Regions from separate parts of the Mesorhizobium sp. M0909 genome, predicted to be linked through region 1. Evidence: predicted binding sites of a transcription regulator. Region 1 holds the regulator's gene; each other region holds the start of a gene.
The links. Region 1 encodes PhoB, which activates phosphate uptake and scavenging genes when phosphate is short. Its sites were predicted from a motif close to TGTCATNNANCTGTCAT; they were not measured.
Positions count from the first base shown of each region.

Region 2: ugpB (sn-glycerol-3-phosphate ABC transporter substrate-binding protein UgpB) is a predicted target of PhoB. The motif match lies at 1,377-1,393, and genes of this name have one in related genera.
Region 3: NKH83_RS07970 (PhoX family protein) is a predicted target of PhoB. The motif match lies at 1,557-1,573, and genes of this name have one in related genera.

Region 1 covers NZ_JAMYOA010000001.1:359,803-370,425, reverse strand. The annotation lists gene NKH83_RS01910 (sensor histidine kinase) at 1-425, shown strand, start outside; gene NKH83_RS01905 (hypothetical protein) at 556-726, shown strand; gene NKH83_RS01895 (YMGG-like glycine zipper-containing protein) at 1,072-1,317, shown strand; gene NKH83_RS01890 (CHASE domain-containing protein) at 1,415-3,037, opposite strand; gene NKH83_RS01885 (ATP-binding cassette domain-containing protein) at 3,168-3,968, opposite strand; gene NKH83_RS01880 (sugar ABC transporter permease) at 3,984-5,348, opposite strand; gene xylF (D-xylose ABC transporter substrate-binding protein) at 5,491-6,531, opposite strand; gene NKH83_RS01870 (ROK family protein) at 6,816-8,060, shown strand; gene phoB (phosphate regulon transcriptional regulator PhoB) at 8,070-8,759, opposite strand; gene phoU (phosphate signaling complex protein PhoU) at 8,776-9,483, opposite strand; gene pstB (phosphate ABC transporter ATP-binding protein PstB) at 9,516-10,319, opposite strand; gene pstA (phosphate ABC transporter permease PstA) at 10,316-10,623, opposite strand, start outside.
Region 2 covers NZ_JAMYOA010000001.1:463,050-473,672, forward strand. The annotation lists gene NKH83_RS02420 (bifunctional diguanylate cyclase/phosphodiesterase) at 1-1,153, opposite strand, end outside; gene ugpB (sn-glycerol-3-phosphate ABC transporter substrate-binding protein UgpB) at 1,445-2,755, shown strand; gene ugpA (sn-glycerol-3-phosphate ABC transporter permease UgpA) at 2,837-3,721, shown strand; gene ugpE (sn-glycerol-3-phosphate ABC transporter permease UgpE) at 3,730-4,578, shown strand; gene ugpC (sn-glycerol-3-phosphate ABC transporter ATP-binding protein UgpC) at 4,586-5,653, shown strand; gene NKH83_RS02445 (ABC transporter ATP-binding protein) at 5,676-6,758, opposite strand; gene NKH83_RS02450 (ABC transporter permease) at 6,755-8,338, opposite strand; gene NKH83_RS02455 (iron ABC transporter substrate-binding protein) at 8,505-9,512, opposite strand; gene NKH83_RS02460 (sigma-70 family RNA polymerase sigma factor) at 9,714-10,256, shown strand; gene NKH83_RS02465 (NrsF family protein) at 10,259-10,623, shown strand, end outside.
Region 3 covers NZ_JAMYOA010000004.1:239,469-250,091, reverse strand. The annotation lists gene NKH83_RS07970 (PhoX family protein) at 1-1,489, opposite strand, end outside; gene NKH83_RS07965 (hypothetical protein) at 1,692-2,030, shown strand; gene NKH83_RS07960 (phosphatase PAP2 family protein) at 2,045-2,746, shown strand; gene NKH83_RS07955 (helix-turn-helix domain-containing protein) at 3,060-3,329, shown strand; gene NKH83_RS07950 (SulP family inorganic anion transporter) at 3,510-5,222, shown strand; gene NKH83_RS07945 (SMP-30/gluconolactonase/LRE family protein) at 5,239-6,099, opposite strand; gene NKH83_RS07940 (helix-turn-helix domain-containing protein) at 6,215-7,015, shown strand; gene NKH83_RS07935 (hypothetical protein) at 7,066-7,293, opposite strand; gene NKH83_RS07930 (CHAD domain-containing protein) at 7,335-8,279, opposite strand; gene NKH83_RS07925 (CYTH domain-containing protein) at 8,276-8,749, opposite strand; gene NKH83_RS07920 (CerR family C-terminal domain-containing protein) at 8,838-9,554, shown strand; gene NKH83_RS07915 (HlyD family secretion protein) at 9,551-10,504, shown strand; gene NKH83_RS07910 (ABC transporter ATP-binding protein) at 10,501-10,623, shown strand, end outside.

The DNA of each region.
Region 1 (10,623 bases):
GGGGCGCAGCGCTGCGCGAGCTGGTTTCCGGTCAGGTCGGCAGGTACGGCGCGGACCCCTTACACAGCCTGCGTTTCCGCGGCGCAAATCCATATCTCAACCCCAATGCCGCCTTGCACATCGGCTTGGCCATGCATGAGCTCGCCCTCAATTCGGTCAGCTATGGCGCGCTGTCGCGCAGCGACGGTTTCGTCGAGGTGACGGCCGATCTGACGGCAGCTTCCGCTGGCGAGCCTGCGCTGTCGCTGACATGGGCCGAAGTGATCGGAGCCAATGACAATCAGCGTAGCGAGAAGCGTTTTGGCAGCGTCGCGCTTGAACGCGTCGTACCCACATCGTTGAATGGAACGGCGACACTTGAGATCACCGGGAACCGCCTCGAATACCGCCTTCTTGTTCCTCACGGCAATTTCGAGACGGATTGAACGAACGGCAGCCGCCGCGAGAAGGCTTCTGCGCATCGCCAACTTTAACCGACTGTTCACCATAAAGTCCGATCCTGTCCGACGTGTCAATCCATCGATTGAGTTTGGCACAAAATGAAAGGAATGGGCCTTGACGGCTGCCGACTTGAACAGACTGGAACAGGCCGCTCGTGTCTCGATGGGCGGTTTTCAGGATCCCGAAGCGTCCGCAGCGCCCGCGCCTCGTGCTTCGCCCCTCCGCTTCGCCGCCGTCGCGCTTATGGCCGCGATCGTCCTGACCGCAGCGTCCCAGTTGATCTGATCGAGTTCGCCTCTGCTTGATCGCTTTGAAACCACTGCCCGAGTACTCGGCCGCGCCCGTTCGCGGTCACCGACCTGCAAGGCCAGGCCCAGCATCTCGTCGCCAGATGCCTTGCCGTCGATCCGGCGCTCGAGGACGACTGTGACAGGATCGTCTGCAACGTGCGTCCCGACGGCACGCTCGATGCGTCCTTGGAGATTTCCGGGTTCGTGGTAGCATCGAACGGCGCACGCCCCGAAAAAGACTATCTTAATCAACAATGAAATCGTGCGGGCAAAGGCCGAACTTTCATGCTAAATGGCGGCTGGAGCTTATTAAAGTGAGGACAAAAGTGAGGATGACTTCATGCGGAAGATGATTATTGCCATGGTTGCCGTGGTTGCGGTCAGCGGCTGCACCACCACGGAAGAGAACGTGGGTATCGGCACTGTGGGCGGCGCGCTCATTGGTGGCGCTGTCGGCGGCGGCAAGGGCGCTTTGATCGGCGCTGGCGCTGGTGCGATTGGCGGTCTGCTGGTTCGCCGTCTGCAAAATGGCTACTGCCAATACAGAGATCGTCACGGCCGGATTTACACAGCTCGCTGCAACTAGTTTCGAGCTCCAGGCGAATAGCAAACGCGGAGGCAGGCCACCTGTCTTCGCGTTTGCCCTTTGAAGCGCTGTTGCGACGCGGCCCGCGAGAGGCGTTTCAGGCCGGCAGCGGAACCCTGATTTCCACGTTCAAGCCATCTTCGCGAAAATCGCGCCTGATTGTGCCACGCAATTCGCGTGTGATGTTGAGATCGATCAGTCTGGTGCCAAAACCGCTCTTTGCCGGTGTCGCGAGCTTCTTCTGACCGGCCTCGCGCCAGTTGAGGGCCAGTGTCCGGGCGCCGCTACCTCCTTCGAGCGACCAGTCGACCTTCAGCGCACCGACTGAATTGCCGGCTTCGCCATGCTTCAGCGCGTTAGTCGCCAGTTCGTGAAAGACGAGGCCGAGTGCCTGCGTCGTCTTTTCATCGAGAAGAACCTGCGGTCCCGACAGCAGCCCTTCAGGAAGCTCACTGCCGAACACCTGGCCTAGCTCGATGCGCAGCAGGTCGCCGAGATCGGCTTTCTGCCAGCGTGAGCGCGTCAGCATGTCCTGGGAAGCCGCCATCGCCTGCAGCCGGGCCGAGAAAGAAGCCGAGAATTCCTGGACGTCGGTAGTGTGCGATGCTGTCTGGCGCGCGATTGCCAGCACCCGCGTGATCGAGTTCTTGATGCGATGCTTCATCTCCTGCAGCATCAGGTCTTTTTCCAGCAGGCTCTTTTCGGTCGTTTCGTGAAGCAGCGAGATCGCCTCATAGGCCCGCTCCTGATAGCGGGCCACCAGCGCGATGGCGCCCGCAAGCAGCAGTCCGAACAATCCGAGCATCACCGGGATGGCGCGCGAGGAAGGTTGCGAGAAAGCACTTGTCGGCCTGAACAGGACGACCCACGGCCGGCCGGCGACGGTGATCTTGCGGGTGACCAGCAGCCTGTCGCCGAGGCTCGAAACAGGCGGCGTTTCCGATTGGAACAGCAGGTTGTCGCTGTCAACTGTGCCGTCATAGATCTCGGTGTTGACCGGCAGCAATGGTGCCCGACTGAGCGCAGCCTGGAACAGGTCACGGGCGCGGAAGGCCGCATAAAGGAAGCCGGCAGTCGAGGATCTCGTCGCGTTCACGGCGTCCGGCGCGGTTTCGACATTGAGCCGGACGAAGACGAGGAACCCGGTAAAGGTCTGCGCGGCACCCGTATCCTTGCCGAGCTGCACGAGCCCGCTGGCGTGCTGCTGATCGTCGGCCATCGCCTTTTCGATCGCCTCGCGCCGCGCCGGCCCGGTGAACATGTCGTAGCCGATGCTGGATTGGTTGGACGGATCCAGCGGTTCGAACAGCACGATGGGCGTACGCCACGGTAAGTTCGTGTCGGGGTAGATCGGATGGCTTGCGCCGTGATCGTGCAGGATGTCGCGCTCGACCGCCGCCTCGTTGCCAGTTTTCGCCAGGCGGAGGAAACCGATGCCGCGCAGGCCGGCGAAATTATTGTCGATGTCGAGCGCGTTGAAGAAAGCCTTGAACTCGCCTTGCGAGATACCGCCATTGCGAGCGTCGAACAGCGCTCGCGTTGAGCGCAGCAGCGACAGGTCCAGGTCGATGCGGCTTTCGATCCGGTTAAGCGCGTCGTCCGCCGTCGCCTCGAATTTTATGCGGGCCGCCTCCTGGGTGGCAAAATAGGCAAAGCCCGCCATCGTCAGGCTGATCAGCGCGACGGCGATAAAAGCGACGGTCGGAAACAGCTTCTTCAATTGCTGATACGTCCCGTGGACGGTTCGGCATCTTTTATGGGCAAGTCCCGACGCCAACACAATGCCCAGGCCAAAGCATGGTGACGGCTGGCATATTTTGGCGGCTTGTGATTAGCCGGCTAATTCTCGTTCATGCGGCGATCTTCAGCGCGCCCGGCCCCGGAATGGCGCCGGGTGGGCACTTGCCGAGGATGATCATGCCGAGCACTTCGTCCTGGGTGACGTCGGTTGTGCGCGCCGTGCCGACAACCCGACCGTTCTTCATGACGCAGACACGGTCGGCAAGCTCGAACACGTCGTGAATATCATGGCTGATCAGGAAGATGCCGATGCCGTCGGCCTTGAGCTGCTTGACCAGTTCGCCGACCTGCGCCGTCTCTTGCGGCCCGAGTGCCGCCGTCGGCTCGTCCATGATCAGAATGCGAGCATTGAACAGGATGGCGCGGGCGATCGCCACCGACTGCCGCTGCCCGCCCGAAAGCTTTACCACCGGCTCCTTGAAGCGTTGGAAACGCGGATTGAGCCTGCCCATCACCTTGCGCGCCTCGGCCTCCATGGCGACGTCGTCGAGCGTACCCCAGCCGGTCATCAGCTCGCGGCCGAGAAAAAGGTTGGCGGCCGCATCGACATTGTCGGCCAGCGCCAGCGTCTGATAGATCGTCTCGATGCCGTACTTCTTGGCGTCGCGAGGGTTGGAGATCGAAGCCTCCTCGCCGTTGACGAAAATCTGGCCCGCATCGCGCCTGTAGGCGCCGGACAGGATTTTTATCAACGTCGATTTGCCGGCACCGTTGTGGCCGAGCAAAGCCATCACCTCGCCCGGGAAAAGATCGACCGAGGCATCGTCGACAGCGCGAATGCCGCCGAAGGCGATCGAGATGTTGCGCATGTCGATCAGCGGCGTGCCCGTGGGAGCGGTCTTGTCGGCCATGATCGTTCCTCCTCCCTAAACGCGTTTGCGATAGACGGTATCGAGCCAGACCGCGAGCACCAGCACGGCACCGACGACGATGCTCTGCAGCGGTGAATCGATGCCGAGCAGCACCATGCCGGATTGCAGCGACTGCATCAAAAGGGCGCCGAGCATGGCGCCGAGCACCGTGCCGGAGCCGCCTGCAAGTGACGTGCCGCCGATGACCGCGGCGGCGATGACCAGCAGTTCGTCTAGCGTGCCCAGCGCATTGGTCGACGAGTTCTGCCTGGCTGACGAGATCGCCGCGGCGATCGTCGCCAGCACGCCCATGATCATGAACACCTTCATGGTCACCCACCGCGTGTTGATACCGGCAAGGTTGGCGGCTTCCGGATTGCCGCCGATAGCGAAGACATAGCGGCCAAAACGGGTACGCTTGGTGATGAAGGTCATGATCAGCCCGACCGCCACAGCCATCAGCACGGGTATGGCGATGCCATGGGCGATGAACAGCCCGCCTTCGGGAACCGTTATATTGTTGGCCGCCGCGTATCTGTTCACGATGCCGACCGGCCAAGGATAGGAATTGGCGAGCCATATGGCCCCCATGATCACAGCGCAGGTGAGGACACCGAGGAACGTCTCGGCCCAGATCGGGCGCAACGGAAAGCGGAACCGCTTGCGCTGCACCCGCCCGTTGAGCAGCATGAACACAACCGCCAGGCACGCGATAATTCCGACGATCCAGCTCCATCGCGCGCCGATCGAACCCGCCGGCCCACCGCCCATCAGCTGGAACGTGGCATCAAGCGGCGCAATCGTCTGACCGCTGGCGACCCACCATGCGGCACCCCGCCAGACCAGAAGGCCGCCCAGCGTCACGATGAAGGCCGGCACCTCGAGATAAGCGATGATGTATCCCTGGAACGCTCCGATAAGAAGGCCGAGCGCCAGGCCAATGGCCAGCGCCAGGATCCAGATCCAGGGGTTGCCGAGTTGCAGACCGATCATTCGCACCAGGAAATGCACCTGCGCAAAGCCCATGACCACGCCAATCAGGCCTTCGGCGGAACCGACCGACAGGTCGATATTGCGCATGACGATAACCAGCACCATTCCGGCGGCCATTATGGCCACGGCGGAAGTCTGCACCGAGAGGTTCCAGAGATTGCGTGGCGTCAGGAAGGTCCGGCTGTCGAAGTCGAACGGATTGACGCCGAGCCGTACGCTGGAAACGACATGCAGGCCGATCCAGATGACCAACAGCGCGCCGACCATGCCGAGCATGCGGGTGTCGATCTCGGTTGCCTTGAGAAACCGGGCAACGATGCCGAGCTCGGATTCCCGCGCCCGGTCTGCCGTGCTGTCGACCGGCGTGTTGGAAGTCGTGTCGGTCATCATGTTTCTCCCGCCGGGTTGCCGTCTGCCGCGGATGCCGGAAGCAGCCTAGAAGTTATCCGCCGGAAGCGGAAAAACAATTCTTTTTGAAAAAACGCCGCGGCGAGCGGCCGCGGCGTTCGGACTTCTCGGAAACGTCGGCTCAGTTGCAGACCGCAACAGTGCCAGCCGCCACGCCGGCGCAGACCTCTTCTTTCTTGATCCAACCGGCGTCGATGACGACGTTGAGGTTATCCTTGGTGATTGCCACCGGAGTCAGGAACAGCGACTTGACCGTGTTGCCGCCGGGCGTGGTGAAATCCTTCACGCCGGCAATGTCGGTCATCTGCTTGCCGTCGGCAAGCTGCGAGGCGATCTCGGCGGCGTTCTTACCGAGCTCGCGCGCGTCCTTCCACACCGACACGGTCTGTGTGCCAAGCGCGATGCGGTTCAGTGCGGCGTGGTCGCCGTCCTGGCCCGAGACCGGAACCGATCCGGCCAGCCCTTGCGCCGTCAGCGCGGCGACGACGCCACCGGCGGTGCCGTCATTGGCCGCGACCACGGCATCGACCTTGTTGTCGTTGGCGGTCAGGAACTGTTCCATGTTCTTCTGAGCGTTGGCCGGCAGCCAGCCGTCCGTATAGGCCTCGCCGACATTCTTGATCTTGCCGCTGTCGATGGCCTCCTTCAGCACCTCCATCGAACCGGCAAACAGGAAATCGGCATTCGGATCGGAACCCGAACCCTTGATGAAGACGTAATTGCCTTCCGGCTTCACCTTGAAGACTTCGCGGGCCTGCATGCGGCCGACTTCCTTGTTGTCGAAGGTCAGATAGAACACGTCCTTGTTCTCGATCAGCCGGTCATAGCCGACGACCGGGATGCCTTCGTCCAGTGCCTTCTGCACGGCCGGCCCGATGGCCGAGGCATCCTGTGCGAGGATGATCAGCGCATTGGCACCCTGCGAGATCAGGCTCTCGACGTCGGTGAGCTGCTTGCCGGGGTTGGACTGTGCGTCGGCGGAAATATACTTGTCGCCGGCGGCCTCGATGGCCGCCTTCATTGCGGCCTCGTCGGTCTTCCAGCGCTCTTCCTGGAAGTTCGACCAGGAAACGCCGATGACCTTGTCTTTCGCCTGCGCCACCGACGCCAGCGCCAGCGTCATGGCGACACCCGCCAGAATGGCGGTCGTGAATCTCTTCATCATATCCTCCCTGCGCCGCGTACGGCGTGACCAATTGCTCAACGACCAGCTTGGAAGCTCTAATTTTTTCGAGCCTCGAAAAAATACTGGCCCGATCTCCGGCTGCTGTCAACATCGATTGTGATGGATTTTGATGACTCTGCGAGTTTTTTCGAGCGTCGGAATAAACGATGACAGCGCCACCTGCATCTGACACTATTTGCCGCATCTGACACTATTTGTCGGACATTACCGACGGCTTCCGGTTCATGAGCGGCCGCGGCAACCGGGAGGAAAGCAAAACGATGTCGGTCGGAATCCGCCACGACGATTTGCGCCGGCGCAACCGGGCGATGGTGATCTCGGCGGTGCGCCGGGCCGGCCAGCCATCGCGTACGGAGATCGCAGCCACCACCGGCCTCAGTCATTCAACCATATCGGCGATCTCCTCCGACCTGATACGGGAAGGCATCCTCGCCGAGAGCAAGGCAAGTGAGCCCGTTTCGTTGAAACGCGGTCGTCCGCAGGTCGGCCTCGCCCTCAACCCGGAAGCGGCGGCGGTGCTGACCGTGGTGTTGTCGCTGAATTTCCTGTCGGCCGCCATTATCGACTATGCGGGACAGGTGGTCGCCGAGGAACAGCGCCGGCTGGACACGCTGACCATGCCGCGCGACGAACTGATCCGCGAATGCAGGGCCATCGTCCGGCGCCGGCTTGAGGACCCAGACCTTGACGTCCGCAGTGTCGCCCGCATCGCCCTGGCGATTCAGGGCATTACCGACTCCCCTGCACGCGCCATGCTGTGGTCGCCGATCACGCCGCAGACCGACATCGCCTTTGCCGACATGCTGGAGGACGAATTCGGTATCCCGGCCACGGTGGAGAACGACTGCAATATGATGGCGGTGGCTTTGCGCTGGCGCGATCCGGATCGCTATCGCGACGACTTCATCGCCATCCTGCTTTCGCATGGCATCGGTATGGGGCTTGTGCTGAAGGGCGAACTGTTCACCGGGACGCATTCCTCGGGCGGCGAATTTGGCCACATGATCCATCGTCCGGGCGGAGCGCTCTGCCGTTGCGGGCGGCGCGGCTGCGTCGAAGCCTATGCCGGCAACTATGCCATCTGGCGCAACGCCAGGCAGATGAGCGAAGACAGCGAACCTATCGCCGACGTCAGCGACGCCGACATGCGCGCTCTGGCGGCCCGCGCGCGCGAGAAGGATGGGCCGGAACGCGAGGCCTACCGCAAGGCCGGCGAAGCGCTGGGTTTCGGTCTCGGCTCGCTGTTCGCGCTGATCGATCCAGCACCGGTCGCGATGGTCGGCGCCAGTGCCGCTGCCTTCGATCTGATCGAGCCGGCCTTGCGCAAGGCCATCGCCCAGACCGCCGGTGGCCAGCATTCGGGCTCGATCTCCTTCGACACCGAGCCAAACGAATTGCCGCTGATCCGCGAAGGCTGCGCGATGCGGGCGTTAAGCTTCGTCGACCAGGAGATTTTCGCGCCGGGCGCGCAAATGAGGCCCGGCGTCAGAAGGAACGTCGCCTGACCAGGCGGGTCAATCTTCCCTGATCGCATAGCCGGCGCCGCGGATGGTGCGGATGACATCCGGCATGCGGCCGTTATTGACGGCTTTGCGCAGCCGCCCGACATGCACGTCGACGGTGCGTTCGTCGATATAGATCGTCTCGCCCCAGACATTATCGAGCAACTGGCTACGCGAGAAGACGCGGCCCGGATGCCGCATCATGAACTCGAGCAGCCGGAATTCGGTCGGCCCGAGCCGGATCTCGCTCTTCTTGCGATAAACCCGGTGCGATTCGCGATCGAGCACGATGTCGCCGACCTTCAGCACGCTGGACAGCACTTCCGGCTTGGCGCGCCGCAGCAGCGCCTTGACCCTGGCCATGAATTCCGGTGTCGAAAACGGTTTGACCAGATAGTCGTCGGCGCCGGTCGAAAGACCGCGCACCCGGTCGCTCTCCTCGCCGCGCGCGGTCAGCATGATGATCGGCAGCCGCTCGGTTTCGGGGCGCACGCGCAACCTGCGGCAGAGCTCGATGCCGGAAACCGCCGGTATCATCCAGTCGAGCACCAGAAGGTCGGGCACATTTTCCTGCAAACGGATCTCGGCTTCGTCGCCGCGTGTCACCACCTCGACCTGGTAGCCTTCGGATTCGAGATTGTAGCGGAGCAGCACGCCCAACGGCTCCTCGTCCTCCACCACCATTATGCGTGGTGCGATCATCGGCTGGGCACCCCCATCATGTCACCGGTGCAGGCATTGTCGTTTCGTCCTGCTTCGGACGATTGACCGGCAATTGCTCGCCGGTCAGCACATAATACGCATTTTCGGCGATGTTGGTGACATGGTCGCCGATCCGCTCGAGATTCTTGGCGCAGAACAGCAGATGCGTGCAAGCGGTGATGTTGCGCGGATCTTCCATCATGTAGGTCAACAGCTCGCGGAACACCGACGTGTATTTGACGTCGATGCGCTCGTCGGCGGCGCGCAGCTTGGCCAACGCGGCCGCATCGCCTGCAGCATATTCCTCGATGACGCCCTGCACCTGGATGAGCACTAGCTGCGCCATCGCATCGATGGAATGCGATAGGTCGCGCGGCGTGACGCTGAGGCCGACCGCGCTCACACGCTTGGCGATGTTCTTGGCAAGGTCGCCGATGCGTTCGAGGTCGCCGGCCATGCGGATCGCTCCGACGACATGGCGCAGATCGTGAGCCATTGGCTGGCGCTTGGCGATCAGGGTGATGGCGCGATCGTCCAGTTCGCGTTGACGCGCATCCATGATGGCGTCGTCGGAGACGACGCGTTGCGCCAGCACGTTGTCGGAATTCAACAGGGCCTTGGTCGCCCCGCCGACCATCGAACCGGCGAGGTCGGCCATGTCGCGGATCAGCTTGCTGATCTGCTCGAGATCCTCGTCGAAAGAAGCGACTGTGTGTTCGCCCATGGTCCTGTCCTCATATGCATGATCGGAACGGCTCAGCCGAAGCGGCCGGTGATGTAGTCCTGCGTGCGCTTCTCGCGGGGCGACGTGAATATCTTCTCGGTCCGGTCGAACTCGACCAGTTCACCCAGATACATGAAGGCGGTCTGGCGCGACACGCGCGCCGCTTGCTGCATGTTGTGGGTGACGATGACGATCGTGTAGTCGGCTTGCAGCTCGTCGATCAGTTCCTCGATCTTGGCCGTCGACAGCGGGTCGAGGGCCGAAGCCGGTTCGTCGAGCAGAATGACTTCCGGCTTCACTGCCACGGTGCGGGCAATGCAGAGCCGCTGCTGCTGGCCGCCGGACAGGCTCAAGCCGCTGGCGTTTAGCTTGTCCTTGACCTCGCTCCACAGCGCGGCCCGCTTCAACGCTTGCTCGACGCGGCCGTCCATCTCGGACTTGCCGAGATTCTCGTAGAGCCTGACGCCGAAGGCGATGTTCTCATAGATCGACATCGGGAACGGCGTCGGCTTCTGGAATACCATGCCGATCTTTGTCCTGAGGAGGTTGAGATCCTGCGACCGGTCGAGAATGTTCTTGCCGTCAAGCAGCACCTGGCCCTCGGCGGTCTGTTTCGGGTAGAGCTCGTAGATGCGGTTGAAGACGCGCAGCAGCGTCGATTTCCCGCAACCCGAAGGGCCGATGAAGGCCGTGACGCTGCGCTCGGGCAGCGACAGGCTGATGTCCTTCAGCGCCTTGCTCTGGCCGTAGTAGAAGTTGAGGTTCTTGACCTCGATCTTCGTCTTCTCGGTGACCGTTTCGGTCATCGTCATGTCTGGGGACAACATCTGTGTCATCTGTCCTCTCTGCGTCCGGTAAGGCTGCGGGCGAGGATGCTCAAGCCCAGAACCGTCAGGGTGATTATGAGTGCGCCGGTCCACGCCAGTTGCTGCCATTCCTCGTAAGGGCTGAGAGCGAACTGGAAGATGGTCACCGGCAGGCTGGCCATCGGCGCGTTGATATTGCTGCTCCAGAACTGGTTGTTGAGCGCGGTGAAGAGCAGCGGCGCCGTCTCGCCGGAAATGCGTGCTATCGCCAGCAATATGCCGGTGACGATGCCGGACAATGCGGCGCGGTAGGCGACCGAACGGATCACCACCC
Region 2 (10,623 bases), 100 kb from region 1:
CTTCTGCTTCCAGCCGGGAAGAAAAGCTCCGCCGATTGGCAAGCCCGGTAAGCGGATCGAAATGCGCGAGGCGGAGGATCTCTTCTTCTGCTTTCTTGCGCTCACGGATGTCGCGAACGGCAAGCACCGTATGAGGCCTGCCGCAGTAGGTGATCTTCCTGGCGATCAGCTCGACAGGAATTCTCGCGCCGTCGCTGCCCCTTAATGTCGCTTCCTGCGCCTGTTCGCCGAAGCCGGACATAGCGGCTGCGCTCTGTCCGTCGAAAAGCTCGCCGAGTTGCATCGTGTTCAGGGTGGCTGTCGCTGTTCCGGTCAGCTTCGCCATACTGTCATTGGCGCTGACGATGCGGGTGCCATCGCAAACGATCAGACCTTCCACCGCCGCATTGGCGAGATCGTGCATGCGCTCGGCCTCGAGCTTCTGGTGGCGAAAGCGCAGATCGATCCACAGCGCGGCACCTGACAGCACAAGGATTACAAGGCTGGCGACCGCTGCGGCAAAGGCCTGGGAAATGGGCTCGATGGAATGTTCGGATATTTCAATCGAGGAATCCGGAATGATCGACACCGCGGCCATCGCGATGAAATGCAAGCTGCAAATGGCCAGCGTCAAAAGCGCGGCGCCGCCGAGAGTCGAGAGCGCTGACGGGCGGCGCAAGACGACCAGGAGCGCCAGTGCCGCAAGGGTCACGCCGGCCAGAAGCGATATCGCGACAAGGAGCAGGTTCCATACGACCCGGCCTTCGACCTCGAAAGCCGCCATGCCGATGTAGTGCATCGTCGCGATGGCGCCGCCGAGAATGGCGCCACCGACGAGGAAATGGTCGATGCCGCGCCGCAAGGTGGCGACCCACATCCCAAGCGCGGTCAGGATGACGGCGGCGGCAAGCGAAAAGGCGGATAATCCCGGATTGTATGCGTTCGGTATTCCCGGCGTAAACGCGGTCATGGCGATGAAATGCGTCGCCCATATGCCGAACCCGGTCGAGGCCGCAGCGATCATCAGCCAGACAAGCCGGTTTCGCTCGGTCGATCGGCCGACATGCTTAAGGAGATTAACCGCAGAGAAACAAGAAATTCCACAGACGAGTGCGGCGAGCGCAACCAGTCTCAGGTCGTGCTGATTTACGATACAATTATAGACCGTCAGCATCCTGGTTCACTCGGTCAAAACTAACAGGGAGGTGTGACGGATTAGCTCTTGGAGATTTTAACGAATAGTTAACCCGTAGGCCATGAGGCGGGTCTTTTCGGGGGAAAACCGATGCCGCTGCGCCGAAAAGGCGGTGATGTCGTTTCTGACGCCCGGTTTCGGTAGCGAGTGCACTTTAGGAAGGAATGGTGTTCATTGATCGGCAACAAAACCATTGTCCGATTGTCATCAGCGCCACATATTGCCTTTGCGGAGGTGCCCCTTTCGCCAATGACAAACGGGAGATGAAACATGAAGTTCTTCGGCTTTGCGGCCGGTATCGCCGCCACCGTGACCCTGCTTTCCACCACCTCCGCCTTCGCCGTCACGCAGATCAGCTGGTGGCACGCCATGACCGGCGCCAACGCCGAGGTCGTCGCCAAGATCTCCAAGGATTTCAACGCCAGCCAGAGCGAATATGAGCTCGTTCCGGTGTTCAAGGGCACCTATCCGGAGACGCTGAATGCCGGCATCGCTGCCTTTCGTGCCGGGCAAGCGCCCGATATCCTCCAGGTGTTCGACGTCGGCACCGGCGTGATGATGGCGGCCGAGGGTGCGATAAAGCCGGTGGCCGATGTGATGACCGGCGCCGGGATGACTTTCGACAAGAGCCAGTATCTGCCCGGCATCGTCGGCTATTATTCCAAGCCGGACGGCACCATGCTGTCCTTCCCCTACAACTCCTCCTCGCCGATCCTCTACTACAACAAGGACATCTTCCAGAAGGCAGGCCTCGACGTGAACAATCCGCCCAAGACCTGGAACGAGGTTTGGGAAGCCGCCAAGAAGATCAAAACGAGCGGCGCCGCCTCTTGCGGCTATACCTCCACCTGGCTGACCTGGATCCATCTGGAGAATTTCGCGGCGTGGAATGACGTGCCTTGGGCCACCCAGCAGAATGGCCTGGCCGGCGGCGACGTCGAACTCAAGATCAATGCGCCGATTTTCGTCAACCACTTCCAGGCGCTCGCCGACCTGGCCAAGGACGGCACGTTCAAATATGGCGGACGCACCTCCGAAGCCAAGCAGATATTCCTCGCCGGCGAATGCGGCATCTTCACCGAATCGTCGGGCGGCCTCGGCGATATCGTCAAGTCCGGCATGAACTATGGCATCGGCCAGCTTCCCTACGACAGTGACGCCAAGGGTGCCCCGCAGAACACGACGCCGGGCGGTGCCAGCCTATGGGTGTTCGGCAACAAGTCGGACGAGGAATACAAGGGCGTTGCCGCCTTCTTTGCCTATCTGTCCAAGACCGATGTACAGGAATACCTGCACCAGAAGTCGGGATACCTGCCTGTGACGCTCGCCGCGTACGAGGCGACCAAGAAATCAGGCTTCTATGACAAGAACCCCGGCCGCGAGACACCCATCCTGCAGATGATCGGCAAGTCGCCGACCGACAATTCGAAGGGCGTGCGTCTGCCCAATCTGCCGCAGGTGCGTGATATCCAGAACGAGGAGCTGGAGAAGATGCTGGCCGGCCAGCAAACCGCCCAGCAGGCGCTCGACAATGCGGTCGCGCGCGGCAACGCCGCGATCAAGGAAGCCCTGGACAACTAACGAGATCGTCTCGGTCAGTCGGTTGGAATATCGCCCACGCGCGCGCGGGGGGGCGATGCCTGGATAGCGAGGGAAATCAGCCTGTCTCCACGCGTCGTCTTTCCCAACAAGATCCTGCCCTACCTGCTGGTGGCGCCACAGCTCGCCATCACCCTGGTTTTCTTCTACTGGCCGGCCGGTCAGGCGCTTTACCAGTCGATGCTCAGGCAAGACCCGTTCGGGCTGAAGAGCAGGTTCGTCTGGTTTGCCAATTTCCGGAAGGTGCTGGCCGATCCGGCCTACCTCAACTCGATCAAGGTTACGGTGGTGTTCTCGCTTGCGACCGCGATCGTTGCCATGGTTGTGGCCCTGCTGCTCGCGGTCATGGCCGAGAAGGCCGTGCGCGGCAAAGGCCTCTACCGCACACTGTTGATATGGCCTTATGCTGTGGCGCCCGCGATTGCCGGCATGCTGTGGCTGTTTCTGTTCAACCCTTCGATAGGCTCGTTGGCCTATTTGCTGAGAAGCCTCGGCATTGCCTGGGACCCACTGCTCAACGGCACCCACGCCATGATCCTGCTGGTGTCGGCGGCTGCCTGGAAGCAGATCAGCTACAATTTCCTGTTCTTCGTCGCCGGCCTGCAGGCGGTGCCGAAAACGCTGATCGAAGCGGCGGCCATGGACGGCGCCGGCGAAACCAAGCGCTTCTGGACCATCGTCTTCCCGCTGCTTGCGCCGACAACCTTTTTCCTGCTGGTCGTCAACACCGTCTATGCCCTGTTCGACACGTTCGGCATCGTTCATGCCGTCACCGGCGGCGGGCCGGGCAAGACGACCGAGACGCTGGTCTACAAGGTCTACAATGACGGCTTCGTCAATCTGATCCTGGGCGACTCGGCGGCGCAGTCGGTCATCCTGATGGCCATCGTCATCGCGCTCACAGCGATCCAGTTCCGCTATGTGGAACGCAAAGTCCACTACGGCTGAGGGCAGCGATGATCGGCCAGTCCTCGCTCCGCACCTTCATCGCCCATGCCGTGCTCATCCTCGGCATATTGATCGTGGCTTTTCCGATCTACTACACCTTCGTGGCCTCGACGCACACGCTGCAAACGATCCTCAGGCCGCCGCTGCCGCTCTTGCCGGGCAGCCAGCTATGGAACAACTACAGTGAGGCGCTGTTCGGCGGCATCGGCCGTATCGGCGGGGTCAGCGTCGGCAGGCTGCTCCTCAACACCACGATCATGGCGCTCGGCGTTGCGGTCGGAAAGATCTTCATCTCGATCCTGTCGGCCTACGCGATCGTGTTCTTTCGCTTTCCGCTGCGCATGACCTTCTTCTGGCTGATCTTCATCACCTTGATGCTTCCAGTCGAGGTGCGCATCCTGCCGACCTACAAGGTGATGGTCGATCTCGGCATGATCGACACCTATGCTGGCCTGATCGTCCCGCTGATCGCCTCAGCCACCGCAACGCTGCTGTTTCGCCAGTTCTTCATGACCATACCGGGCGAATTGGTCGAGGCGGCGCGTGTCGACGGTGCCGGGCCATGGCGCTTCTTCTTTGATATCCTCCTGCCGCTGTCGCGGACAAACATCGCCGCGCTGTTCGTGATCCTCTTCATCTATGGCTGGACGCAGTATCTTTGGCCGCTGCTCGTCACCAACAGCAACGACATGAACACCATCGTCATCGCGCTGAGAAAGATGGTTTCCTTCGCCGATGCCGACACCCAATGGCACCTCGTGATGGTCACGGCAATGCTGGCCATCGTGCCGCCGATTCTCGTCGTGGTGATGATGCAACGCTGGTTCGTGCGTGGCCTGGTCGAATCCGAAAAGTGAGACTCTGATGGCGACCGTCGATCTGAAGGACGTGAAGAAGGTCTATCCCAGCGGCGTCGAAGCCGTGAAGGGCGTCTCAATCGCCATTCCTGACAAGGAGCTTTGCGTGCTGGTCGGCCCGTCAGGTTGCGGCAAGTCCACGCTGCTGAGGATGATCGCCGGGTTGGAGACCATTTCGGCCGGTACAGTCGCCATCGACGGCAAGGAGGTCAACGCCATCGGCCCGACGGAGCGCGACATCGCCATGGTGTTCCAGAATTACGCGCTCTACCCACATATGAAGGTCTATGACAACATGGCCTATGGCCTGCGCAACCGCGGCACGCCGAAGGACGAGATCGATAGCAGGGTACGCTCGACGGCCAAGGTGCTGGAGCTTTCGGCGCTGCTCGACCGGCGCCCGCGCGAGCTTTCAGGCGGTCAGCGCCAGCGCGTCGCCATGGGTCGCGCCATCGTGCGCAACCCGAAGGTCTTCCTGTTCGACGAACCACTGTCCAACCTCGATGCGAAATTGCGCGGGCAGATGCGCATCGAGATCAAGAATCTGCAGCGCTCGCTTGGCGTCACCTCGGTTTATGTCACGCACGACCAGCTTGAGGCGATGACGCTGGCCGACATCCTCGTCGTCATGAACGCCGGACTGGTCGAGCAGACCGGCGCGCCGCTTGATGTGTACGAGAAACCGGCCTCGACCTTCGTCGCTTCGTTCATAGGCGCACCGCCGATGAATCTGCTGGCGCTCACAGGGGCCTCCCCAAGCTTGGTATTGGCCGACGGTACGGTGATTGGCTTGGCGCCTCGACAGGGCAAGGCGGTGACACTGGGCTTTCGTCCGGAGGACGCCGATATCACCTTCGCGGCAGAGGCGCCGGCCGGCGCGCTCGCGCTGCCGGCGACAGTGGAAGCGGTCGAACCGGTCGGTGCCGAAAGCTTTCTCCATTGCGTGGCAGCCGGCAGCCGCATCGTGGTGCGCGTCTCAGGCCGCGCCAGCGCCAAGCCAGGCGACCGATTGCGCGTCGTGGCCAGGTCCGAAAAGCTGCATTGGTTCGATCAAGCGGGCAAACGGGTCGATTGAAATCGGCCTTGCGCAAAACCGTTCAGGCAAACACATGCGCCTTGCCCGACACGGTCAGCCGCACGATCTCGCCGACCGCAGGCGCGTCCATGCCCGGCTTGCGCAGGATCAATGGCGTGTTGCCGATGGCGGCGGCGTCGGGCGGATCTGGGCTGTTCAAGAGACGTACGGCGATCGTGCACATCGAGCCCGCGAATTCGGATTCCGTGACCTCGCCGAACAGCATGTCCGGCGTGCCGGACATGCCTTCACGCGAGGTTCGTTTCAGCAGCACCTGCTCGGGCCGCAGCATGATACGGGCGATGTCGCGCCGCTCGGTGCTGTCGACGGCGATGCGGCCGAGCGGCGAGGTGGCGAAGCCATCAGCGATCCGGGCCGGCAAGACGATGGCGTCGCCGAGGAACTCGGCGATCATCCTGTCCTTCGGCCTGAAATAGAGCTCGCGCGGCGTGCCGACCTGCGAGAATTTGCCGTCGCGCATCACCGCGACCTGGCTGGCGAATGACAGCGCCTCGGCCTGATCATGGGTGACCAGGATGGTGGTGATGCCGGCGGTTTCAAGGAGCTCGGCCACGGCCTTGCGCATCGAGGCGCGCAGGCCGGTGTCGAGCGCCGAGAACGGCTCGTCGAGCAGCATCAGCCGCGGCTTCATGGCCATGGCGCGGGCGAGCGCGACGCGCTGCTGCTGGCCGCCGGAGAGCTCATGCGGGCGGCGCCTCAGGATTCCTTTGTCCAGTCCGACGACATAGGCGAGCTCGGCGATGCGCTCACTGCGCTTTTCCTCGTGACGCCCCATGCCGAAGCCGATATTGGCGGCGATGCTCAGATGCGGGAACAGAGCGCCGTCCTGCGCCACCAGCCCGATGCCGCGGCGATGCGCCGGCACGGCCGTGTCGCCATCGGCCAGCACCTCGCCATCGAGCACGATGCGGCCCTGGTCCGGCGCCTCGAAGCCGGCGATCAGCCGCAGCAAGGTGGTCTTGCCGCAACCGGATGGCCCGACGATTGCCGTACGGCTGCCGCTGACCACGCTGAGGTCGACGCCGGCAAGTGCTGCGACAGGCCCGTAGTGCTTGTGGATGCCGCTCAGCTCGAGAAAGCTCATCGCCCGGCCATCCGCTTCGACTGGACGTAGAGCAGCCAGGTCAAAGGCAGCGACATCGCTACCATGATCAGGGCATAAGGCGCCGCCGACGCATAGTCGATCTCGCCGCTATAGGACCAGAACGCCATGGCCAGCGTGCGGGTGCCGTTGGGTGCCAGCATCTGGGTTGCGGTCAATTCGTTCATGATACCCAGCGCGACCAACGCCATGCCGGCTGCGGCGCCCGGCGCCGACAGGCGGATGGTCGTCGACCACAGCGCCTTGAGCGGCGACCGGCCTAGGCTCGAGGCGGCGCGTTCGAGCTCGACTGGCGCCTGTGCGATCGACGCCCTGAGGCTAATCAGGGCGCGCGGCAGGAACATCAGCGCATAGGCGACCAGGATGGTGAACAGGGTCTGGTAGAGCGGCATGGCGATACGCACGGCGATGGTGACCAGCGCCAGCGCGATGACGACGCCAGGCAACGCGCCGACGATATAGTTGCAGCCCTCCAGGACGCGTTGCAGCCTTCCCGGCGCGCGGATCGAGATCCACGCCATCGGCATTGCCGCGACGGTGGCGAGCAGCGCGCCGGCAATCGCCAGGAACAGCGTCTGGCCAAGCGCCAGACCGATCTCGTCGAACCGCCAGACATTGGCGCCGCCGGCCACGAGCCAGCGGCCGATGGTGGCGAACGGCACGCCGAGCGCCAGTAGCGTGGTAATGGCAGGCAGCAGCAGGCAAGGAATGGTGGCGCGCCCAAGGCCCGTGCGCTGCTGCTGGCGCGCAGCACCCGAACCGACGCGGGCATAGCGCTCTTCGCCGCGTACCAGCACCTCCAGCCCGAGCAGCACAAGGCAGCAGGTCACCAGCACGCCGGCCAGCATGTTGGCGGCGGGACCGTTGAAGGTCGACTGAAACTGGTCGACGATCGCGGTGGTGAAGGTGTCGAAGCGGATGAAAACGTAAAGGCCGTATTCGGCCAGGAGGTGCAGGCCGACCAGCAGCGAGCCGCCGCAAATGGCGAGTCGGAGCTGCGGCAGCACGACACGCCGAAACACGCGCCATGGGCCAAGCCCGAGGGCCGCTGCTGCATCTTCGAGAGCGGGATCGAGCCGGCGCAAAGCCGCCGCTATCGGCAGATAGAGGAACGGGAAATAAGCGATGATGGACACAAGCACGCCGGCCCACAGGCCGTGCAGTCTGGGCGCCATGGTGATCCAGGCGTAACTGTGGACGAAGGCGGGAATGGCGAGCGGCGCCACCGACAACCAGGCCCATAGGCGGGCCCCCGGCAGATCGCTGCGCTCGGTCAGCCAGGCCAGCGCCACCGACAGCACGATCGAAATCGGCACGGTCAGCACCACCAGCAGACTGGTGTTGACCAGAAGTTCCCCGACGCGCGGCCTGAACACCAGCGCCGCCACGGTTTCCCAGCCAGTCTGCACCGCCACCCAGACGATGAAGGCAAGTGGCAGCAGCGCGAAAAGCGAAACAAAGACGGCAGCCAGTGCAATCCATGAGACCGACCAACGACGTGCCCGCACGGCCGTCGTATCGGCTGGCAAGCCTGAAGGTGCAAGATCGATCGCCGACTGCATCAGATCAGACGTTGTGCCGTTTCCGCCCGAAGGCGGAAACAATCGTCGGCGAATGCGGCGAGCAGCTTGTGGTCATGGACAAATGCCATCTTGAAAACAGAGCGCTCCCGCGGAAAGCGAATTCCCACAGGAGCGCAGTCGGTTGCCCTTTTAGGACGAACGCCGGCTAAAGCAAGCCGGCCGCCGTCATCAGGTCGGTGACCTTCTTCGAGTTCAGCGTCGTCGGGTCGACTTTCGGCGCCTGCAGATCGGCCAGCGGCACCAGCTTCGGATTGGACTCGGCGCCCTTGCCGACTGCGTATTCGAACGAATCGCCTGTCTTCAGCACGTCCCGGCCACCCTTGCCAGTGACCCATTTCAGGAAAGCCTGCGCTTCCTTCGGGTGCTTGCTCGAGGCCAGCACGCCACCGCCGGAAACTGAGACGAAAGCACCGGGATCCTGATGCTTGAAATAGTGCAGCTCGACATTCTTGCTGTTCTCGCCGGTCTTGGCCTGATCGCCGTAATAGTAATAGTGATAGATCACGCCGCCTTCGACCTCGCCGGCATTGACCGCCTTCATCACCGTGCTGTTGCCCTTATAGGCGGTAAAATTCTCCTTCATCGCCTTTAGCCATTCGGCCGTCGCTGCCTCACCCTTGAGCTGCAGAAACGCGCTGACGATCGCCTGGAAATCGGCGCCGGAGGGCGAAGCGGCCCAACGGCCCTTCCAGCTCGGATCGGCGAGATCGAGAAGCGATTTGGGCAGCTGGTCGGCGGCCAGCTTGGTCTTGTTGTAGACAAAGACCGTGCTGCGCGCCGCGACGCCGACCCATTTGCCGCTCGCCGGCTGGTACTCCTGCGGAACCTGGGCCAGCGTCTCGGTGTCGACCGGTGCGAACAGGCCGGCCGCCTCGACTAATGCCATGGCCGGCGAATTCTCCGTCAGGAATACATCGGCGGGCGAAGCGGTGCCCTCCGCAACGATCTGATTGGAGAAATCGCTGTCGCCGCCATTGCGGACGGTAACCTTGATGCCCGTTTCCTTGGTGAATCCCTCCGCCCAGGCCTTGGTCAGGTTTTCGTGCTGGGCGTTGTAGACGACGATGCCCTCGTCCTCTGCTATTGCCGGGCCGGCGATCAGGCTGATTGCAAGTGCTGTCGCACCGGCAAGGGCGGAAAGAGCATATTTCATGGCGTCGTCCTCGATTTCGATGGTCGTTGGCTTGGCACGCTGCACCTACCAATACATGACTAGCGCAGTCAACATTGCTGGCCCACTCAATTGCTCAAAAGGCCAAACTTTCGTGATGCTCAGCTAATTTGCCTTGGACATTATTTCGCCGGCCCCGTAACAAATCAGCGCCGAGACGCGAATATCGGGGAGTGAACTCTTGTGAGCGGCAAGGACGAAGCCGAGCTTTCACGGCTGCTGCGGGCCGCGATCGCCGGAGACGAAAGGGCCTATGCCGACTTTCTGCACCGGATCGCCGCGCTCGTTCGTGGCTTTGCCCGGCGCAAGATCGTGCAGGGTGGGGTGGATCCCGAGGATGTCGTGCAGGAAACCTTGCTGGCCATTCATGTGAAACGACATACCTGGCGCGATAATGCGCCGGTGCTGCCTTGGGTCTATGCAATAGCCCGCTTCAAGCTGATCGACGCGTTCCGGCGGCGCGGCCGGCGGATCGAGGTCGAGATCGACGAAATCGCCGAGACCTTTGCCGAGCCGGAATCGGAGACGGTGAGCGAGCGCGACGTCAACCGGGCGCTCGACAGCCTGTCGCCGGCACAGCGTTCCGTCGTCTCGGCCGTATCGGTCGAAGGCCGTTCGATCGGCGAGACGGCGGCAAAATTCGGCATCAGCGAGACGGCTGTGCGGGTGTCACTGCACCGCGGGCTTGCCGCCATTGCCAAACGGTTCGGGGCGAGGCGGGAATAAAAATGAGGACCGAAGATCTCATCAAGGCGCTCGATGCCGATGCCCGCAGCAAGGCGCTGCCGCTAGGCGCCGCCTGGTGGCTTGCCGCCGGTGCGGCCATGGTGATCGCGGCCGCGGTTTTCTGGCTGACGATCGGCCCGCGCCCCGACATTGCGATCGCCATGCAGACGATGCGGTTCCTGTCCAAATTCGTCTTCACGATCGCTCTTTCGGCCAGCGCCTTTGCCATGGTGCATGCGCTGTCGACGCCCGGTGCATCGACCCGCCGAGCGGCAAGCTGGATGATCGCTGCGCCGCTGCTGGTGATTGCGGCCGTGATTCTCGAACTCTTCGCCGTGCCTGCGTCCGACTGGGGCACACGCCTGGT
Region 3 (10,623 bases), on a different contig from region 1:
GGCCAAAGGCGTTTTCGGCGCGCGGATTGGCGGCGTCGACCTGGTCGGCCTTGCGCTTCGAATTGTTGGTCAGCATGACATAGACCTTGCCATTGGCGGCATTGGGTTGGATGTCTTCCGGGCGGTCCATCTTGGTGGCGCCAAGCAGGTCGGCGGCACGGCGCGTCTCGATCAGCACGTCGGCCTGGCTGGCAAAGCCGTTTTCCGCCCCCAGCGGCCCCTGGCCGAAGACGATCGGCAGCCATTCGATCGAACCGTCCTCGGCGAACTTGGCGACATGCAAGGTGCCGTCGTCGAGCAAATTCATGTTGGCGGCGCGATCGTCCGGATTGAACTTGCCTGTGGTGACGAACTTATAGACATAGTCGAAACGCTCGTCGTCGCCGAGGTAGAAGACGACACGGCCATCCTTGGCGACGATCGATTCTGCGCCCTCATGCTTGAAGCGGCCCATGGCGGTGCGCTTCCTCGGCACCGACGTCGGATCCTGGACGTCGACCTCGACGATCCAGCCGAAGCGGTTCGGCTCGTTCGGCTCCTTGCCGATATCGAAACGGTCGTGATGCGCCGCCCATTCATAGGCGCCTTCGGGAATGCCGAGGCGCTTGTAATTGGCCGCCTCGTTATGGCCCTGCGGCAGGTCGCCCGAGAAATAGCCGTGGATGTTCTCCTCGGCCATGACATAGGTGCCCCACGGCGTGACGCCGCCGGCGCAGTTGTTGAGGGTGCCGATGACCTTCGTGCCGCTCGGGTCGGTGCTGGTCTTGACGCGGTCGTGGCCGGCGACGGGGCCAGACAGCGCCATCTCGGTATTGGAGGTGATGCGGCGGTTGAGCTTGCCGTCGCGCACGACCTGCCATTTGCCGGCTTCTTTGCGGATCTCGACAATGGTGCCGCCATGCGCGGCCATCTCGACATCGACTTGCTCCTTGCTGAGGGGCGCCTGCTTGGCTTTGCCATCGACGATGGTGACGAGGCCCGGGAACATCAGATGCGGATTGGTGTATTCGTGGTTGACGACCAGCAGGCCGTGCTCGGCCGAGCCGCCGATCGGGATATAACCGACATAGTCGTTGTTGTAGCCGAATTGTCTGGCCTGGGCTTCCGCCGACTGTTTTGTCGGATCGAATTCCGGCGAATCGGCGAACAGCGGATCGCCCCAGCGCAGCAGCACGTCGGCGTCATAGCCAGGTGCGACGTGATGCTTGTCGTCGATGCCGGCCTCGAGTTCGTCGAAAGCGAAGGCGGAGCCTTCGGCGGCGCGGGCGTTGTCGGCGGCGATCAGCGCCAGCGGGCTGACGGTAGCGGCTATGGCCGAGACGGCAAGCGAGCCCTTGAGGAAGCCGCGGCGCGAGAACCGCGCGGCGATGATCTCACCCATGGTGCGGTTGTCGGTGGGATTGGCTCCTGGCCCATCGTTTTCCTCGAGCAGACTGGTGCGGAAATGGGCGTCAGGGGTGCGATGTTCGGTCGAGCGCTGTTCAGTCATGGGGGCCTGCCTCTGGCTGGATGGATTGCTGGAGCGTGTTGCTTGGCCAATCCGGTATTACCGGCAGGTCACAGTTTGATGACATGCCGGCTAATTGCCACCTGCGATTTCGTATCCAACATCAGCCCCGCTTGACCGCGACCGGCGCTTCGGAAACAAGAGCTGCGGCAGGCGCGTAGGGACCGCATCGGGAGGAACAAAAGTGAGTTTCTGGGGACTTGGGCAGCTCTGCGTTTCGACGGTGATCTTCCTGCTGGCGGCGATGGCCGCAAAACAGTGGGGGCTGGCGCCGAGCCTCGGCAAGATCGTGCTGACGTTGGCGCTCTATTCGCTGGGCAATCTGATCATGCTGAGGCTGATCCGTGAATTCGGCATGTCGGTGTCGTTCAGCCTGTCGGCGGTGATCCAGCTGGTGTCGGTGAATGTGGTGGCGCTGGTCTTCTTCGGCGAGCGCGTCAATGCCTTGCAGGCAACCGGCATTGTGCTTGCCATCGCAGCTGTGGCGCTGATCACGCTCGGGCCCTATCTGCAAAGGCTGTAGCTGCGATCGGGCCGATGAAGAAGATTGCAAGCAGACTGCGCAACTGGCTGGAGTTCCCGGTTCTGCTGGCCGGGCTGGTCATTGCCGGCGGGCTGTGGGGGTTCGAAGAACTGATGGAGCTGGCGCGGGCGACCACGCCGCATGCCTTCGACACCGAAATCCTGCTTGCCTTCCGCAAGGCCGGCCAGCCCGACAATCCGATCGGACCGGCGTGGCTGGAAGGAGCGATGCGCGACGTCACCAGCCTTGGCAGCGCCAGCGTGCTGGTGCTGATCACGGCAGCAATGATCGTCTATCTGCTCCTTATCCGCAGGCCAGGCGCGGCGCTTCTCATGTTCGTCGCGGTGGCGGGCGGCCAGCTCCTGTCAAGCGTGCTGAAATTCGATATCGACCGGCCGCGCCCCGATCTGGTCTCGCATCTCGCCGATGTGGCATCGCTTTCGTTTCCGAGCGGCCACGCCATGCTGTCGGCGGTGACGTATTTGACGCTGGGCAGCATGGCGGCACGGTTTTTGCCCGGGCGTACAACGAAGATCTATGTACTCGTGCTGGCGGTGCTGACGACGGTGGTGGTCGGCATCAGCCGCATTTATCTCGGCGTCCACTGGCCGTCCGACGTGCTGGCCGGCTGGTGCGCCGGCTTTGCCTGGGCGATGCTGTGCTGGCTGGCGGCACGATTGCTGCAGCGATGGCTAGGGCGGGCCGACGGCACCTGACGTCGGCCGGACTATTTCAAATCAGCCTGTTGATCAGGCCATGTCCGCAGCCTGCCAGCAGGAAAACCATCGACAGCACGACTGTTGAGGTCGCCAACGCTTTGAATGTCTTCACCTGCTCATCCTTTTTTGAGGTCGAACCTGTGAAATCGGTATCGCAATGGATGTCCCGCCAAACGATGCCGAGGTTTGTAGCATGCCAGCGCACCGGCTGGCAAAGACTGTTGCATGTTCACATATGCAAGATGATGTTTGACCCATCATTAAGAAGGTATTATACCTGATACTGCAGACTCAGACGGGGGTTTGACCGATGATCACTGCCGCGCAGATGCGTGCCGCGAGGGCGCTGGCCGGCATCGATCAGAAGACCCTCGCCGAGCGCGCCGGGGTTTCGCTTCCAACCATTCAGCGCATGGAAGCGAGCGACGGCGTGGTCCGGGGCGTGGTCGATACGCTGATGAAGGTCATCCAGGCCCTTGAAGAGGCCGGGGTCGAGCTGATCGGCGAGAACCAGGCGAGCGAGCGTGGCGGCAGGGGCGTTCGCCTCAAGCCTGTCACGCCGCAGAACCCGCAAGGCTGACGCTACTGCCGCATCGCCGAAAATCAAATTCGATTTTCGGATAGTCCGATGCGCGGGTCAAAAGTGTTGGGGCGTATCTGTGCGCCTATTTGGACGCACGCCGCTCCAAGTCGCGACGGCGACCGCCGACAGTCCTGCCGACGATCCCGCCGCTCCTTGGTTTCATGCGGAAGGCACTCGATGGATCAGACGCAGCGGGCAGTGCATCAACCGGCGCGGCCGACATTTTCCGAACTGTTCACCCCAAAGCTGGTGGCGGTGCTGCGCGAGGGCTACACGCTCACGCATTTCAAGACGGATGCCATCGCCGGGCTGACTGTCGCCATCGTTGCGCTGCCGTTGTCGATGGCAATTGCCATTGCTTCAGGCGTGACGCCGGAGCGCGGGCTCTACACCTCGATCATTGGCGGCTTCCTGGTCTCGGCGCTTGGCGGCAGCCGTTTCCAGATCGGCGGCCCGGCCGGCGCCTTCATTGTGCTTGTGGCGGCGACGGTGGCGCGGGTTGGCGTCGACGGCTTGCTGCTGGCGGCGATGATGGCCGGCGTGTTCCTGCTTGCCATCGGCTATCTCAGACTTGGCACCTACATCAAATTCATCCCCTACCCGGTGACCGTCGGCTTCACCGCCGGCATCGCTGTCATCATCTTCTCCGGCCAGATCGTCGAACTGTTCGGGCTGAAGCTCGCCGGCAAGGAGCCAGGGCCGCTGGTGCCGAAGCTGATGGCCATCGGCGAAGCGGCCGGAACAATCAACCTCGCCGCAACTGCGGTGGCGGCACTGACCATCATCACCATTGCGACGTTGAGGCGGTTTCGGCCGAAGTGGCCGGCTATGCTGATCGCCATCGGACTGGCATCCCTCGTCGTCGCATTGCTCGCCATGCCGGCCGAGACGATCGGCACGCGCTTCGGCGGCATCCCACGCAGCCTGCAATGGCCGGCCTTCCCGCCGCTCAGCCTCGACAGGATAATCGACGTACTGCCGGACGCCATCGCCTTTGCGCTGCTCGGGGCGATCGAATCGCTGCTGTCGGCCGTCGTCGCCGACGGCATGACCGGAAGGCGGCATCGCTCCAATTGCGAGTTGGTGGCGCAAGGCTTCGCCAATATCGCCTCCGCCTTGTTCGGCGGCATATGCACCACTGGCACCATTGCCCGCACCGCGACCAATGTACGGGCCGGCGCGCATGGACCGGTCTCAGGCATGATGCACTCGGCCATTCTGCTTGCTCTGATGCTGGTGGCGGCACCGCTGGCCAGCTATATCCCGCTTGCAGCACTTGCCGGCGTGCTGGCGGTGGTGTGCTGGAACATGTTCGAGAAACAGGCCTTCGCCACCTTGCTGCGCGCCTCGCGCGGCGATGCGCTGGTACTGATGGCGACGTTCCTGATCGTCATCTTCCGCGACCTGACCGAAGGCATCGTCGTCGGCTTCGCGCTAGGCTCGATCCTGTTCATCGACCGCATGGCCAAGAGCATCGCGGTGGAGGCGGACCATCAATCCCTGGTGCAGGAAGACGTCGCCGACCGAGCCAGCGCTTATGATTCCAGCGAGGCGAGCGATGCCGACACAGTGGTCTACCGGATATCGGGCGCCTTTTTCTTCGGCGCCGCCTCGACCGTCGGCACGGTGCTGGACCGCATCGCCGACCAGCGCAAGAACTTCATCCTCGACTGTTCGGCGGTGCCGTTCTTCGATTCGACGGCGGCCAATGTCATCGAGGGCGCGGCCCACAAGGCCAAGCGCGCCGGCGTTCGCTTTATTATCTCAGGCGCTTCACCGCAGACACGCCGCATGCTGATCAACCACGGTGTCAAGCGGCCGCTGGTGACTTATGCCGCATCGATCACGGATGCGCGGGCGCAGCTGAAGAAAGCCGCGCCTCTCGCCTGAGCTGGCAACTGCCGGCTTAGTCGAGTCCCAACGCTGAGACCTCGCCCTCGTTCATCAGCGGCACGAAGATTGTCGACTTGCCATCTGTGCCGATATCGGCGCTGCCCGGCTTGAACGTCGCAACCACTTGCGGCGTACCGCCGGCTTTGTAGCGGTAGAGCGTGCCGGTCATATAGGCAGTGGCGTAGATGCTGCCGCCGATGGCAACGACGCCATCGAGGTTGGCGAAGTTTTCCGCGCCAGCCAGAGGCGAAACGGCCTTGGTGGCGAGATCGACCGAGAGCAGGCCGCCCGGCTCCGCGGTGCTGAAGTCGGGCTTGATGCCCTTGCCCCACGAAGCGACGATCAGCCGGCCGCCATCGGCGAAGATGCCATTCGGCGAAGCGAGCGCCGCATCCTTGATGAACAGTTCGAGCCGGTCGCCGTCGATGCGATAGATCGTATCGGCAAGCATATCCGTGACGTAGACCTTGCCGGATGCGTCAGCGGTCATGTCGTTGAGAAAGACAGCGTTCGGCACGTCGATCGTCGACGCTAGCTTGCCGCTTTGGAGATCGACGACGCGCACATGGGTGATGTCGGCGACGTAGAGTTTGCCGCCGGCAATCGCCATGCCCTTGGGCGCGTCCATGCCGTCGGTCCAGTGTTGCGTGACCAGCTTGCCGTCCATCGACAGAACCGACAGATAGCCGTTGCCGTCGGCTTCGCCGGGATTGCCGACGATGTTCGAGACGATAACGCGCTGGCCGGCGGCGTCGAACAGCGCCGATTCAGGTTGCTCGAGGCCGCCGGCGCGCCAGAGTTCAGTGGCCTGAACTGCCGGCGCAGTCGCGATGCCGAAGATGGCGAGAAGTATCGGTGTGAAGAGGCTTTTCATGGCTAGTCTCCTGTAATGGACTGGCGGAGAGCTAGGCCTTTCGATACTTTCCGGGAAGATCTATCGGGACTAGTACCGAAGGTTGATACCAAATCGTGCAAAAGAGGTGCATCCCATGAACGGCCTGATCTTCGACGCGCTGAAGCGGACGCTGAAGGCCAAGGGCGTAACCTACCGCGTCCTTGCCGAGCGCATGGGCGTTTCCGAGCCGACTGTGAAGCGCATCTTCCACGAGCGCAACTGCAAGCTCGACCGGCTGATGGAGATCTGCGCTGCCGCCGGCGTGGAGTTGGAGAACGTGCTCGGCTCTATGAACAGAGGACCAGGACCTGCCAACCACATCGCGCCGGAGATCGAGCGCAAGCTCGCCGGCCGGCCGGCACTGCTGTTCATCTTCGTCATGCTTTCGGAAAAATTTACGCCCGAAGGTATCATGCGCTCACAGGGGTTGAGCGAGGCTTCGATGTTCCTCTATCTGCGAGACCTCGAGGAGTTGGGGCTGGTCGCGCTCGGTCGCGGCCTGTCGGCCAGGCTGCTGGTCGAGACGCCAATCCAGTGGAATTTCGACGGGCCATTGCGGCCACTGTTCGAGGTGACCAACAAGAACTTCATCGGCTGGGCCATCACGCATCTGGAGCGCGAGGCGACATTCGTCAGCTTCTCCAGGCGGATGCGGCCCGAGACGGCGGAAATGGTCAGGCGGGAGGCGGAGGAACTGGCCGAGCGCGCCAAATTGCTTGCGCATCACGATCAGCACACGACGCCGGAAGACGGGTTGATCGGCTACAAATGGACCTTCGCTTTCGGCGCGACGCCATTCCCGGCGATCATGCCGATTGGACCGCATCCGCGCGACGCCGGCGCGCGGACACCCGGCCGGGCCGCCGCAAAGACACGACGGCCGCTGCCGGCCTAGCCGCCACTCTGAACCCTTGTTTCGGCGTTGGTAATCCTGGGGTTGTCGTCTCAAATCATCTGCCGGTAGTCGAAACCATATTCGAGGGTCGGCTTGACGATGCGGAAATAGGGCGACAGGTCGAAGTCGCGCGGCGTGTAGAGCGAGTGATGGCAGGATTTCCTTGCGCGAATAGCGTCCGACGGCGTGTAAGGCTCGTAGCCGGACGATTCCTCCTGCAGCCGGCCGGCAAGCCAGCGGCCAAGTCGGTCCAGAAGCGTGTCGCCGGGCTCGGTCATTCCAGACGGCGATTATCACAGGGCGGCAAATTACACCATGATCAGCCCACGCCAGGCGCGCCGGCGTCTTCGTGCGATACCGCTGTGAGGTCGTCGCGCACCTTGCGGGCAAGCTTCCTTGTCGAGCGCTTCGGACTGTCGCCGAAAAGCTCGCCCGCCTCGGCGAGGCAGGTTTTTTTCAGGCTCTTTTCCGAGCGCTTCAGCAGCTTGGCAAGCAACCGCGTGTCCTCAGGGGGACCGAGCGGCTGGTCCTCGGCATCGAGAAGCGCGCGCATGACGAACACGTCGTGCAGTTCGCCGAGCCGCTCGCCCAATTCATCGACGGCCTTGCGCCGGGCCTTGATCGGCGTCGGCCACAGCCGGCCGAGCAGCGACAGGTGCATGCCATGCGTCTTGGCCGCCTTGCGCAGGTCGTGAAAGTCATCGGCTTCGCCGCGCGAAGCCGCCTTGTCCAGCGCTTTCCTGGCGCGGCGCAAAGTGGCGCGCGCGCCTTCGGCGAGCACGTCGGCAGCCTGCTCCGGCTGGTCGGGCAGAGCGAGCTTGTCAATCCGGCCGACACCTTCCTCGCAAGCGGCGATCGCCGCGCCTATCGCAGTATCGAGGCCTGCTCCGCCATGCAGTTCATGCAGGCGCGCGACGAGCCGGTCGCGAACGGCATCGAGGCCACCGCCGGCACTTTGCTCGGGAAAGCTTGCCGCTAGCCGGTCGATTGTTTCCACCAGTGCGGTCGCCTCGCGCGGGCCGGCAAGCAGGGCCGCCACCTGGCGGTAGCATTGATTCTCAGTCTCGCAGAATGTTTCGTCTCCGGAACGGACAAGGCGCAGCAAGGCGCGGACGTTCTTCAGCCGTTTGCGACAGTTGTGCAGCCCCTGTTCGGGCCTGTCACGCGCGGCGTCCAGATGGACAAGCGCCTTGCCGATCTCCTCGGCGAGAATGCGTCTGATCTCGCCGCTCAGCGACATGTGCGGATCGATACGAAAGCTCATGCGACGATCTCCGCAATCCCCCCAAGGGCGAGCGACGCGTTGTAAAATCTCGACTCGCCGGTGACTTCACGGCCGAGCCAATCTGGCAGCATTTCGTCCGGTACAACCTCCGGCGTCTCGAGCTCGGCGATCACCAACCCCGCAAGCGTCCCGCCGAAGACATCGACTTCGTAGAGATAGCCGCGGTGTCTAACATGATGGCGTGTCTTCTCGATGACATGTCCGATGGCAAAGGCCTGCATCTCCTGCGCCTCCGCCAAAGGCACCGGATATTCGAATTCATCGCGCTGGCGTGCCTGGCTGCCGAACTTGAGCGTCAGCTTGGCGGCGGCATCATTGCTGATGCGCACACGCACCGTACGGCTGGGTTCGGCGACAAGGTAGAATTGACGGATATGAATGTCCGCCTCGACCATTGCCCGCCATTCCTCACCTGAGACCAGGAATTTACGCTCGATTTCCTTGCCCATGGCCATGCACTAGAGCGCGCACGGCCAGAGTTGGCAAGCCGCTTGATCGCAGTTGACTTTAATCATTCGATTGATTAAATTATCGATGATGATCAAATCGCCCAGCGCCAGCAGCCTTCCTCATGAGGCGCCCAAGACCGCCGCAGATATGACGCGGACGGCACTCGTGCGCGCGGCGCTGAAGCTGTTCGGACGCCAGGGTTTCGACGGCACGTCGACGCGCCAGATCGCGGCTGAGGCCAAGGCCAATATCGGCTCGATCGCCTATCATTTCGGCGGCAAGGAAGGGCTCCGCAACGCGGCAGCCGACTACATCGTCGACACCATCCAGACCGTTGCCGGCCAGGCGATCGGCAATCTGCAGGCGCCGGTCGCGGCATTGGCGGACACCGAGGCCGCGCGGGCACATTTAGCCGTCGCACTGGAGCGCATGGTCGCCTTCATCGCGGCAAGGCCGGAAGCAGGCGAGATTGTACAGTTCGTCCTGCGCGAGCTGTCGCATCCTACCGCGGCGCTCGACCGTATCTATGACGGCGTGTTCGAACCGGCGCATCGCCGGCTCTGCCTCATCTGGGAACAGGCGACGGGCGAGCCGGCCGAGAGCGAGCGCACAAAACTCACCGTATTCACGCTGATCGGCCAGGTCGTCTATTTCCGCATCGGCCGCGAGGCGGTTATGCGCCGGATGGGCTGGCGCAAGATCGGCGATGATGAGGCCGGCAAGATCGCGGCAACAATAACCGACAATCTCAGCGCGATTTTAGCTCGGCGCGATTTGGCTGTCCGGAAGGATCGTGGATCATGAGCCTGCTCTGTTCTTTGCCGCTTGCCGCCCAGCTTTTCAGCGCCTGCGCGCCGGCAGCACCGCTCGCCGTCGGCTACGTCGAGGGCGACTACGTCCTGCTCGCGCCGATCGAGGTGGCGCAGGTCGAGACGATTGCGGTCAAGCGCGGCGACCGCGTCGCGCCCGGCACGCCGGTGGTGACGTTGGAAAACGCCGACGCCAAGATCGCCATCGCACAAGCCGAGGCGGCCCTTGCGCAGGCCCAGGCGCAACTTGCCGACCTGCAGGTCGGCAAGCGGCCGGAAGAGATTGCGGTGCTCAAGGCGCAGGTCGACATGGCCAAGGCGCAAGCCGCCGACGCCAAACGCCGTTACATCCGCGCCAGCGATCTGTTCAAACGCGGCACCGGCACGCAGGCCGACTACGACACGGCTTCCGCGACGCTGGAGACGGCCAACGCGCAGGTCGGCCAGGCGGAGGCCAATCTCGCCGTCGGCGGGCTGCCGGCACGGCCCGAGACGATCAAGGCCGCCGACAATCAGGTCAGGCAGGCGCAGTCGGCGCTGGAGCAAGCGCAATGGCGACTGTCGAAGCGCGTGCTGACGGCGCCCGCGCCCGGCCGGGTCAACGATGTCATCCGCTATCCAGGCGATACGGCCGGGCCGACCGCACCGGTCATCTCCATACTGCCGGATGGCGCGGTGAAGCTTAGCGTCTATGTGCCGGAGAGCGCGTTCTCCTCGGTCGATGTCGGCACGCTGCTCAACGTCCATTGCGACGGTTGCGGATCGGGCGTGAAGGCTCGCGTCAGCTACGTGTCACCGGATCCGGAATTCACGCCGCCGGTGATCTACTCGCTCGAGACCCGGCAAAAGCTGGTCTATCTGGTCGAAGCGCGGCCGGAGGGCGACGCCAGCGCATTGCAACCCGGGCAGATCGTCGACGTCGATCTGGCGGACATCGGAAAATGAACGTCATCGACGTGCACGGCCTGGTCAAGCGCTTCGGTGACAAGACCGTCGTCGACCATGTAACGATGACGGTGGCCGAGGGCGAGATCGTCGGCTTCCTCGGGCCGAACGGCTCAGGC